Regions from separate parts of the Lysinibacillus sp. FSL K6-1151 genome, predicted to be linked through region 1. Evidence: a T-box and tRNA genes for the amino acid it is inferred to sense, from the RefSeq annotation. Region 1 holds a T-box; the other holds one or more tRNA genes.
The links. A T-box is a leader RNA that pairs with one kind of tRNA and senses whether it is charged. The one in region 1 lies ahead of alaS (alanine--tRNA ligase), so its partner is inferred to be a tRNA-Ala.

Region 2: it has a tRNA-Ala gene. The T-box ahead of alaS (alanine--tRNA ligase) is inferred to sense a tRNA for this amino acid. The anticodon was not compared.

The regions. Positions count from the first base shown of each region.
Region 1 is NZ_CP152040.1:3,157,711-3,163,371, forward strand. It holds gene alaS (alanine--tRNA ligase) at 1-1,453, opposite strand, end outside; T-box leader at 1,568-1,785, opposite strand; gene MHI04_RS15245 (magnesium transporter CorA family protein) at 1,853-2,818, opposite strand; M-box (ykoK) riboswitch at 3,066-3,231, opposite strand; gene hpaB (4-hydroxyphenylacetate 3-monooxygenase, oxygenase component) at 3,288-4,721, opposite strand; gene MHI04_RS15255 (ATP-dependent RecD-like DNA helicase) at 4,859-5,661, opposite strand, start outside.
Region 2 is NZ_CP152040.1:3,592,426-3,598,086, reverse strand. It holds rRNA gene MHI04_RS17360 (23S ribosomal RNA) at 1-2,245, shown strand, start outside; rRNA gene rrf (5S ribosomal RNA) at 2,436-2,551, shown strand; tRNA gene MHI04_RS17350 (tRNA-Val) at 2,562-2,637, shown strand; tRNA gene MHI04_RS17345 (tRNA-Thr) at 2,641-2,716, shown strand; tRNA gene MHI04_RS17340 (tRNA-Lys) at 2,724-2,799, shown strand; tRNA gene MHI04_RS17335 (tRNA-Leu) at 2,817-2,901, shown strand; tRNA gene MHI04_RS17330 (tRNA-Gly) at 2,937-3,011, shown strand; tRNA gene MHI04_RS17325 (tRNA-Leu) at 3,017-3,105, shown strand; tRNA gene MHI04_RS17320 (tRNA-Arg) at 3,113-3,189, shown strand; tRNA gene MHI04_RS17315 (tRNA-Pro) at 3,197-3,273, shown strand; tRNA gene MHI04_RS17310 (tRNA-Ala) at 3,290-3,365, shown strand; tRNA gene MHI04_RS17305 (tRNA-Met) at 3,393-3,466, shown strand; tRNA gene MHI04_RS17300 (tRNA-Ile) at 3,474-3,550, shown strand; tRNA gene MHI04_RS17295 (tRNA-Ser) at 3,566-3,658, shown strand; tRNA gene MHI04_RS17290 (tRNA-Met) at 3,712-3,786, shown strand; tRNA gene MHI04_RS17285 (tRNA-Asp) at 3,790-3,865, shown strand; tRNA gene MHI04_RS17280 (tRNA-Phe) at 3,923-3,998, shown strand; tRNA gene MHI04_RS17275 (tRNA-Gly) at 4,004-4,077, shown strand; tRNA gene MHI04_RS17270 (tRNA-Ile) at 4,079-4,152, shown strand; tRNA gene MHI04_RS17265 (tRNA-Asn) at 4,160-4,236, shown strand; tRNA gene MHI04_RS17260 (tRNA-Ser) at 4,246-4,336, shown strand; tRNA gene MHI04_RS17255 (tRNA-Glu) at 4,339-4,410, shown strand; gene MHI04_RS17250 (VOC family protein) at 4,471-4,887, opposite strand; gene nadA (quinolinate synthase NadA) at 5,085-5,661, opposite strand, start outside.

The sequences.
Region 1 (5,661 bases):
CGATCATTGCAGCGATTTCAGTAGAAACCGTTAACGTATCATAGCCAACAAATTCACTTGCAACTGTTAAGTTTGCTAATACTTCATTTTGTACTTGCATAGAATCAACATCTTGACGAGCTGCACGAGCACGTTCCCGCTGTTCTTCCATCGCTGCCTCGAAGCCCTCATGATCAACCTTCATGCCCACTTCTTCTGCATATTCCTCTGTTAATTCGATTGGGAAGCCATACGTATCGTATAAACGGAAGGCATCTGCACCAGGAATATAATCGTGGCCAGCTGTTTTTTGCGATTCCACTACTGCATTAAAGATTGCTAAACCACCGTCCAATGTTTCATGGAAACGAATTTCTTCATTTTTAATGACACGTTGAATAAATTCACATTTCTCCGTTACTTCTGGATAGAAGTCTTCCATGATTTTCCCTACAGTTGGTACCAGTTCAAACATAAATGGCTTCTCAATGCCAATTTGTTTAGCATAACGAACAGCACGGCGTAATAAACGACGCAATACATAACCACGTCCTTCGTTTGAAGGAAGAGCACCATCGCCAATGGCAAAAGCTACTGTACGAATATGGTCTGCAATAACTTTAAACGGTGTATTAATATCCTCTTCTGAGCCGAAAATTTCATTTAAATCTACTTCGCTAGGACGCTTATATTTACGGTTGGCAAATTCCTCGATTTTTTCAATGATTGGCATGAATAAATCTGTATCGAAGTTTGTTGGTACATTTTGAACAACAGATACAATACGCTCTAAGCCCATACCTGTATCAATATTTTGCTTTGGTAGGGGTGTGTATGTACCATCAGGATTATGGTTGAATTGCGAGAACACAAGGTTCCAAATTTCGAGATAACGTTCGTTCTCCCCACCTGGATACATTTCAGGATCATTTTCATCTGAGCCATATTCTACACCACGATCATAAAAAATCTCTGAGTTAGGACCAGATGGACCTTCTCCAATATCCCAGAAGTTTCCTTCTAAACGGATTAAACGCTCTTCAGGAATACCGATTTCTTGATGCCAAACATCATATGCTTCCTGATCTTCAGGGTGAATTGTGATAGATAATAACGCTGGATCAAAGCCCATCCATTTTTTATCCGTTAAAAACTCCCAAGCATAATGGATTGCTTCTTTTTTGAAGTAGTCACCAATGGAGAAGTTTCCTAACATTTCAAAGAATGTATGGTGACGAGCTGTTTTCCCAACGTTCTCAATATCATTGGTACGAATCGATTTTTGTGCATTCGTAATACGTGGATTGTCAGGAATAACACGACCATCAAAATATGGTTTAAGAGTGGCAACACCTGAGTTAATCCATAGTAGTGATGGGTCATTTATTGGCACAAGTGGCGCTGATGGCTCATGATGATGTCCCTTTTCTTTAAAAAATTCCAAATACATACGGCGAATATCTACTGCTTTCATTGGATAAATTCCTCCTATTTTATATTGTAAAATCACGATAAGAATCCTGCGATCTACATGAATTACACTTTGGAGAGTACTATCGAAGAAAATAAAAAAAGCCCTCATCCCCAAAAAAGGGACGAGGACTTGTCATTTGTCTCGCGGTACCACCCTAGTTGTAAGTAAAAAATGCTTACTTACCTCTTTAGCACTTGTAACGTCAGTGAACGGCAGGGATTAGCTGCACTCTGGAGTAGCTTTCGGCATTTGCTGTCGTGAGGATTTTTCCAGCCTAGAAATCCCTTTCTTGTACACGCACAAATACGTACTTTTTCCATCATCGTTTTTACTTTTTCTAACGAAATTATAAAAAAAATCTATTGTGCTGTCAATTAGTACTACTATGACTAATGCTATCTAAGCAATCATTTTTTTAAAATATACCCACATACCCCAAGTAAAGAGCACTAGAAAAGCACTGATTGCAATCGTTGCAATAGGTGAATCCTGATAAGGTAACGGCACATTCATACCAAAAAAGCTAGTGATCACAGATAATGGTAACATTATTGTAGAAATAACTGTTAGTAAATTCAGCTTTTCAATGGATTTACCACTATTAATTGAAAAATATGTGTCGAGCGTACTGTTAACTAAATCGCGGTATGTCTCTGTAGAGTCAACAATACGTTCTAGATGGTCATTTAAATCTTTATAGAATGGGATATTTTCTTCCTGTATCTCAAATTTCCACTGACCATTGATTGTTGAAAAAATTCTTCTTTGCGGCATGATGGCCTGGCGAATTAAAATAATGGCCCGCTTTAGTGCAAGAAATTCCTCAGTCACTACTTTAGGTTGATACTCATAAATTTCTTCTTCTAGTTCATCTATGCGAGTTCGAATTCGCTCTAATACTGGAAAATATTCATCTGTAATGCCATCTATAATAGTATGCAATAAAAAATCAGTACCCTTTTCCATATATTCGGAACGATTAACACAAACATTTTCCATGTGACCTAGCCATTGCAATTTCCGTTTGTGTACAGTGACAACATAGTTTGGACCCATAAAAATATTGAGCTCAACGGTTGTAATTTCATTATTACTTTTTTCATTATAAATGGGTGCATGGAAAACAAAAAATTTATAATCGCCATAATTGTCCATTTTCGGACGGGAGCCTTCATGTAAGCAATCTTCAACTGCTAATGGATGAAAGCCAAATACATCTGCTATATTATTCAATTCATTATAACTATACGCATATAAATCTACCCATAATAAATCTTCATTATGAATAGGTAGTTGTAAATCCTTCATGTTGAAATCATGTTGGACTGTCTTGTTGCTGCTATTAAAATAGTGGATTTTAATCATTGCACTTCACCTCATGTTTTGTTATTGAGGGAAACAAAAGGTCATCCTTTATCGCCTTTTGTCTGCGTTGGTGATCCGAAATGGATGCCTTTTATTTGTTTCCGTTTGCCTAGAATGATACTTATTCGGTTCAGGACTACTATCCATTTCTCATCACCTTCCTTTCATAACAAAAACACGCCTTCTACGAATGAAGGCGTGTTGAATACACATATCAAAAAAGAGCAATAAAAAATCGTTGCATGCGTGTTACCTTCAAACGTTGAGTTTTAGCACTATGCGGCATAGGAATATGTCCAGCTACGTTAAAAAACACCTTATTTCGATGATTTCTGTTGACCCATTGGCGTCTCTCGACATTTTTGGGTAGTAGCGTATCTCCAGCATAGGAGCCTCACCTAACGAAGGGATGTTATTCTTTTATTCCTATAAATCATAGCCGATTGAATTCAAACTGTCAAACTGTAAATCATTCATTTTTCAAAAAGTCTTCTACTCTTTGCACGAATTGGTCCCGTTTATACGATTGATAGAGCAGGCTAGATAAACGCACTGGATCACCAAAGAAAAAGCGTTCATACAGTGTTTGCCTTGTGCCAAAACTACTCATTGTTAAATCCCAAGCTAAACGAAATTTTTTCACTCGCTCTTCGCCTTTATCTTGGAATGATTGCAAATAGTGATCAAGATCTCCTTCATCTGCTGCAAATGCTTTGGCACTTGGTATGGACATTAAGCCGCTTGCCCCAAGTTGTTGGATGATTTCCGTAAAAGTCGGATATACTCTCGGGAAAATTTGAATGGCTACTTGCAAAGTTGAGAGGTCTGGTCGAAGAAAGCCGAACATATCTCGCTGTGCATCTATTTCTGATTTTACGAGCATTGCCTTCATCGTTTCTAGTGTCACAATTACATCCACTACTTTTTGTTGTACATGTTGATAATCACCGATATTAATGGTGTCCACAATCGACTGCACAACACCTAATACAAATTCAGTCTTCGCAATTTGCCGAGAAAGTACTTGATGTAAACTGTATGCTTGGAAGCCACTAACATTCATAAATTGATTGGCAACATCTACATTTTCGTAATAAAAAACCCGTTCCCAAGGGACAACTACATCATCAAAAACAACAATCGCATCCATTTCTTCAAAACGAGAGCTTAATGGATAATCAAATGAGGAATCTCCACCTACAAAAGATTGGCGACATAAAAACTTTAAGCCCTTTGTATTACTCGGTATCGAAAAGCCGAAACCTTTTCCTTCATCATAACCATTTGTTGATAAAACGAGCAGTTCATCCGTTATGCCGCCCTGTGTTGCTAGTAATCTCGCCCCTTTAATGATTAAACCTTCACTCGTCTTGTCAATAATTTTGGCAGCAATCGTCACTTCTTCATCCTCATAGTAATAGCGCTTACGGTTTACCTGTGGTTCGATAAAGGTATGGGTCATAGTAATATCATTCTCACGAGCATACTCATAAAACTTCAGTAAATGCTCTGGAAAACAATTTGGCTTATCTTTTAAAAAGTCTGACGCTGAAGCTAAGGCCATTAAGGTCGTATTCATATAATCTGGGCTTCTCCCCATAAAACCATGGGAAGATAATGCCCATTCCCTTGCCGCATGGCGCCTTTTCACAAGATCTTCTGGCGTCATTACTTGAAGAAAAGACATGCCAACTCTCTGCTTGCTAGTTGGCGATTCATAGGTCATTTTTTCAAGAAGAGCCCCTTGATGTTGTAAGTCAAAAAGTTTTGCTTGACTCTGCATAATTCCCTTAAATGCAGGATGTTCTGACACCTTTCCTGTCACGACTTCCCCATCAATCGAAATATACGTTTTTAAAGCATCTATACGTTCAATATACTGTTGCCCTGTCATTATTGGCATGCTGTCACCCCTATACATTCCCTATGTTTTTGTACTCACATAGTATATGAAATGTCCAAATATTAGGTGACGATGGGCTAAATAGAAAAGCCCGACTAGACAGTCTAATCGGGCATATACAGCACATAGTAATTATTTTAGTCATTTAAAAAATCATAAGGGGAGATATCATTCATCCCAATCATTGGATGAATATATGGTGCTGTTTCTACTGTTAGCTTTTGTGCTATGGAGACAGGATTGTTCAACTCCTGCTCCTCTATTGACATAGCCTCCACTTCCACAATTTCTTCATTGATATCCATCGGATTAAGTCTTGCACGTAAAGAAGTGAAACGCTGTAGGTCATCTGTACGCTGTAAGCCATCTGCAAGTACATCAGGTTCACCACATAAAATCAAAAAGTTTTTAGCACGAGTAATCCCTGTGTATAAGAGATTACGCCGTAGCATTTTTGAATATCCTCTGACAACTGGCATAATAACTGTTTGAAACTCAGAGCCTTGAGATTTATGAATAGAGCAGCAATAGGCTAGTGTCAATTGGTTCAAATCACTGCGTTGATAGGTTACCTCGATACCATCAAAGGATACGATCAGTAAGTCCTGTTTTTCGATCGTTTCTTTTGCTTTAATAATACTGATGACCTCGCCCATATCCCCGTTAAAAACATTGCTCTCAGGTTGATTGACCAGCTGAAGTACTTTATCTTTTATGCGATAAGTCACATCACCAAAGACCAGCTCTTTTCTTGTTCCCGTATCATTTGGATTAATGAGCTCTTGAATCATTTTATTTAAATTATCAATACCAGCCGTACCTTTATACATGGGTGCTAGCACCTGGATATTGCGAATTTCCTGTCCTTTGGCTACTGCACTTTTGACAACCTGCGTGACAACATTGGCAACTTGATCGGCTGAAGCCTTTATAAACGAAC
Region 2 (5,661 bases), 430 kb from region 1:
GTCTGAATAGGGCGAAATAGTACGTGGTCGTAGACCCGAAACCAGGTGATCTACCCATGTCCAGGGTGAAGGTAAGGTAACACTTACTGGAGGCCCGAACCCACGCACGTTGAAAAGTGCGGGGATGAGGTGTGGGTAGCGGAGAAATTCCAATCGAACTTGGAGATAGCTGGTTCTCTCCGAAATAGCTTTAGGGCTAGCCTCGTGATGAGAATACTGGAGGTAGAGCACTGTTTGGACTAGGGGGCCATCCCGGTTTACCGAATTCAGACAAACTCCGAATGCCAGATATTTATACACGGGAGTCAGACTGCGAGTGATAAGATCCGTAGTCAAAAGGGAAACAGCCCAGACCACCAGCTAAGGTCCCAAAGTAATCGTTAAGTGGAAAAGGATGTGGCGTTGCACAGACAACCAGGATGTTGGCTTAGAAGCAGCCATCATTTAAAGAGTGCGTAATAGCTCACTGGTCGAGTGACGCTGCGCCGAAAATGTATCGGGGCTAAACGATTCACCGAAGCTGTGGATTGACATCTACGATGTCAGTGGTAGGAGAGCGTTCTAAGTGCGTTGAAGTCAGACCGGAAGGACTGGTGGAGCGCTTAGAAGTGAGAATGCCGGTATGAGTAGCGAAAGACGGGTGAGAATCCCGTCCACCGTATGACTAAGGTTTCCTGAGGAAGGCTCGTCCGCTCAGGGTTAGTCGGGACCTAAGCCGAGGCCGATAGGCGTAGGCGATGGACAACAGGTTGATATTCCTGTACCACCTCCTCACCGTTTGAGAAATGGGGGGACGCAGTAGGATAGGGTAAGCGCGCTGTTGGTTATGCGCGTCCAAGCAGTAAGGCGTGTGTGTAGGCAAATCCGCACACTGTAACGTTGAGCTGTGATGGCGAGTCCGTATGGACGAAGTTCCTGATTTCACACTGCCAAGAAAAGCCTCTATCGAGGTGAGAGGTGCCCGTACCGCAAACCGACACAGGTAGTCGAGGAGAGAATCCTAAGGTGTGCGAGAGAACTCTCGTTAAGGAACTCGGCAAAATGACCCCGTAACTTCGGGAGAAGGGGTGCTCTTGAGCGTGCAAGCGCATGAGAGCCGCAGTGAATAGGCCCAGGCGACTGTTTAGCAAAAACACAGGTCTCTGCAAAACCGTAAGGTGACGTATAGGGGCTGACGCCTGCCCGGTGCTGGAAGGTTAAGAGGAGTGGTTAGCGCAAGCGAAGCTGCGAATTGAAGCCCCAGTAAACGGCGGCCGTAACTATAACGGTCCTAAGGTAGCGAAATTCCTTGTCGGGTAAGTTCCGACCCGCACGAAAGGCGTAACGATCTGGGCACTGTCTCAACGAGAGACTCGGTGAAATTATAGTACCTGTGAAGATGCAGGTTACCCGCGACAGGACGGAAAGACCCCGTGGAGCTTTACTGTAGCCTGATATTGAATTTTGGTACAACTTGTACAGGATAGGTAGGAGCCAGAGATCTCGGAGCGCCAGCTTCGAAGGAGGCGTCGGTGGGATACTACCCTGGTTGTATTGAAATTCTAACCCATGCCCCTTAGCGGGGCAGGAGACAGTGTCAGGCGGACAGTTTGACTGGGGCGGTCGCCTCCTAAAAGGTAACGGAGGCGCCCAAAGGTTCCCTCAGAATGGTTGGAAATCATTCGTAGAGTGTAAAGGCACAAGGGAGCTTGACTGCGAGACCTACAAGTCGAGCAGGGTCGAAAGACGGGCTTAGTGATCCGGTGGTTCCGCATGGAAGGGCCATCGCTCAACGGATAAAAGCTACCCCGGGGATAACAGGCTTATCTCCCCCAAGAGTCCACATCGACGGGGAGGTTTGGCACCTCGATGTCGGCTCATCGCATCCTGGGGCTGTAGTCGGTCCCAAGGGTTGGGCTGTTCGCCCATTAAAGCGGTACGCGAGCTGGGTTCAGAACGTCGTGAGACAGTTCGGTCCCTATCCGTCGTGGGCGTAGGAAATTTGAGAGGAGCTGTCCTTAGTACGAGAGGACCGGGATGGACACACCGCTGGTGTACCAGTTGTCTTGCCAAAGGCATCGCTGGGTAGCTATGTGTGGACGGGATAAGTGCTGAAAGCATCTAAGCATGAAGCCCCCCTCAAGATGAGATTTCCCATTACGCAAGTAAGTAAGATCCCTCAAAGACGATGAGGTAGATAGGTTCGAGGTGGAAGTGTGGTGACACATGGAGCTGACGAATACTAATCGATCGAGGACTTAACCAAAATGTTTGAACCATTCAATGAACCGTTTATCCAGTTTTGAAAGAACAAAACTTTCAATAAAAAAAGAGCTTCAAGACACAAGTAGAACAAGGAAGCAAACGAGTGATTGAAGGAGCGTACTTCTGTACGTGACTGATTGAACGAGAGCAGCTGACGCAGTAATACGCCGTGTATTGAAGGTCGACCATAGTCTAGTGATGATGGCAAAGAGGTCACACCCGTTCCCATACCGAACACGGAAGTTAAGCTCTTTAGCGCCGATGGTAGTTGGGGGCTTCCCCCTGTGAGAGTAGGACGTCGCTAGGCATAATACCCAGGAGGATTAGCTCAGCTGGGAGAGCATCTGCCTTACAAGCAGAGGGTCGGCGGTTCGAGCCCGTCATCCTCCACCATATGCCGGTTTAGCTCAGCAGGTAGAGCAACTGACTTGTAATCAGTAGGTCGTGGGTTCGATTCCTATAGCCGGCACCATTTTTTAGAGCCATTAGCTCAGTTGGTAGAGCATCTGACTTTTAATCAGAGGGTCGAAGGTTCGAGTCCTTCATGGCTCACCATTTTTAAATAATAATAAGCGGGTGTGGCGGAATTGGCAGACGCACTAGACTTAGGATCTAGCGCCGCAAGGCGTGGGGGTTCGACTCCCTTCACCCGCACCATTATTTCATTGCCAGATAAAAAAACTTATGCACATGCGGAAGTAGTTCAGTGGTAGAACACCACCTTGCCAAGGTGGGGGTCGCGAGTTCGAACCTCGTCTTCCGCTCCAAATGTGCCGGGGTGGCGGAACTGGCAGACGCACAGGACTTAAAATCCTGCGGTAGGTGACTACCGTACCGGTTCGATTCCGGTCCTCGGCACCATTTTAATGCGCCCGTAGCTCAATTGGATAGAGCGTCTGACTACGGATCAGAAGGTTATGGGTTCGACTCCTGTCGGGCGCGCCAAAAAGAACGGGAAGTAGCTCAGCTTGGTAGAGCACTTGGTTTGGGACCAAGGGGTCGCAGGTTCGAATCCTGTCTTCCCGACCATTTCCAAAGAAATTATGGGGCCTTAGCTCAGCTGGGAGAGCGCCTGCCTTGCACGCAGGAGGTCAGCGGTTCGATCCCGCTAGGCTCCACCATAATAAATTAACCAGTATAAAGATCCTGGCGGCGTAGCTCAGCTGGCTAGAGCGTACGGTTCATACCCGTAAGGTCGGGGGTTCGATCCCCTCTGCCGCCATCTTAAAGGACCTTTAGCTCAGTTGGTTAGAGCAGACGGCTCATAACCGTCCGGTCGCAGGTTCGAGTCCTGCAAGGTCCACCATTTATATATTGCAACGGAGGTATACCCAAGTCTGGCTGAAGGGATCGGTCTTGAAAACCGACAGGCGGGTAACACCGCGCGGGGGTTCGAATCCCTCTACCTCCTCCAGTTTTAAATCTTTATAAATGGTGCTTTAAAAACTCGAAACCGTATAAAATTATCGCGGGGTGGAGCAGTGGTAGCTCGTCGGGCTCATAACCCGAAGGTCGTTGGTTCAAATCCGGCCCCCGCAACCAAATGGTCCCGTGGTGTAGCGGTTAACATGCCTGCCTGTCACGCAGGAGATCGCCGGTTCGATCCCGGTCGGGACCGCCATTATTTTCATAAGAAGATATGAAAAGCAAAAGAAAATAAGCTTAGCATGGACGAAATGGGTCAGTAGCTCAGTTGGTAGAGCATTAGATTGAAGCTCTAAGTGTCGGCGGTTCGATTCCGTCCTGACCCACCATTTATGCGGGTGTAGTTTAATGGTAAAACCTCAGCCTTCCAAGCTGATGTCGTGGGTTCGATTCCCATCACCCGCTCCAAGGGCCTATAGCTCAGCTGGTTAGAGCGCACGCCTGATAAGCGTGAGGTCGATGGTTCGAGTCCATTTAGGCCCATCATTATTCCGAAGTAGCTCAGTTGGTAGTAGCACCTGACTGTTAATCAGGTTGTCGCAGGTTCGAGTCCTGCCTTCGGAGCCATTTTTATGTGGGGAAGTACTCAAGAGGCTGAAGAGGCGCCCCTGCTAAGGGTGTAGGTCGGGTAACCGGCGCGAGGGTTCAAATCCCTCCTTCTCCGCCATTGGCCCGTTGGTCAAGTGGTTAAGACACCGCCCTTTCACGGCGGTAACACGGGTTCGAATCCCGTACGGGTCATACTAAAAAACAGTAGATGCACACGCATCTACTGTTTTTTCATATTCATAGATATAAATATTACTCTTGATTCAATGCATTTTCATCCATATAAACTACTTCCCAGATATGCCCATCTACATCCTGAAATCCCCAGCCATACATAAACCCATGATCTTGGGGTTCATTATAAGATTTACCACCGGAGGCCAGTGCCTTATTTACTAATTGATCTACTTGCTCTCGATTTTCAGCAGATAGACATAAAATTGCTTCTGCAGACGTAGTAGTATTTGTAATTTCCTTCTTACTAAACCCTTTGAATCGTTCTTCCACCATCATTAATACGAAGATATTTTCACTAATAATCATTGAGGCTGTAGTCTCATCGCTAAATTGTTGATTGAACTCAAAACCTAGTTCCTTAAAGAAGTTGATGGATTTGTTTAGATCTTTCACTGGTAAATTGATAAAAATATTTTTCGATTGAAAAGCCATTTATTTTCACCTCCAAATCGACAGTAGCATAGAGCATAAAGCCATGTCAATTTCAGCAATAGATGGATATTCTTTGATTGGATCGATGATGATGCATTTGAAAATGGCAGTTGTTTAAGCTATTCAAAATAGATGTTATATGAACATAAAAAGCAGAGACGTTTTTTTACACCATCTCTGCTTTTAAAGCAACCTAATTATCCTCGTGCTAGCATTCTTTCGAGAGAGCTAAGTGCTTCAGCTGTAGTATATTCATCTACTTGGATACGGTTATGTGGTTGCCCCTGCTCAATACTTTCTAAGCTCCACAACAGATGGGGAAGGTCAATGCGATTCATTGTTAAGCAAGGACAAAAATTTTCATTTAAAGAGATAATATGTTTATCTGGATGCTGCTTCATTATGCGATTGACAAGATTCATTTCTGTTCCAATAGCCCATGCCGATCCGCTTGGTGCACGATTGATTGTCTCAATGATGTATTTTGTGGAACCTGCATCATCAGCAGCTGCTACAACTTCACGACTGCATTCAGGGTGAACAATAATTTGCATAGTTGGATGTTCTTTGCGAACGACCTCCGTATGGTGAACCGTAAATCCTTCATGTACAGAGCAATGACCTTTCCATAGAATAACCTGAATGTTCTCAAGCGGCTCATTTGTTTCAAGTATATTCTTATGGGGATTCCAAACAGCCATATTTTTAAGTGGAATACCTAAATCATAGGCAGTATTTCTTCCTAAATGTTGGTCAGGTAAAAAGAAAATACGC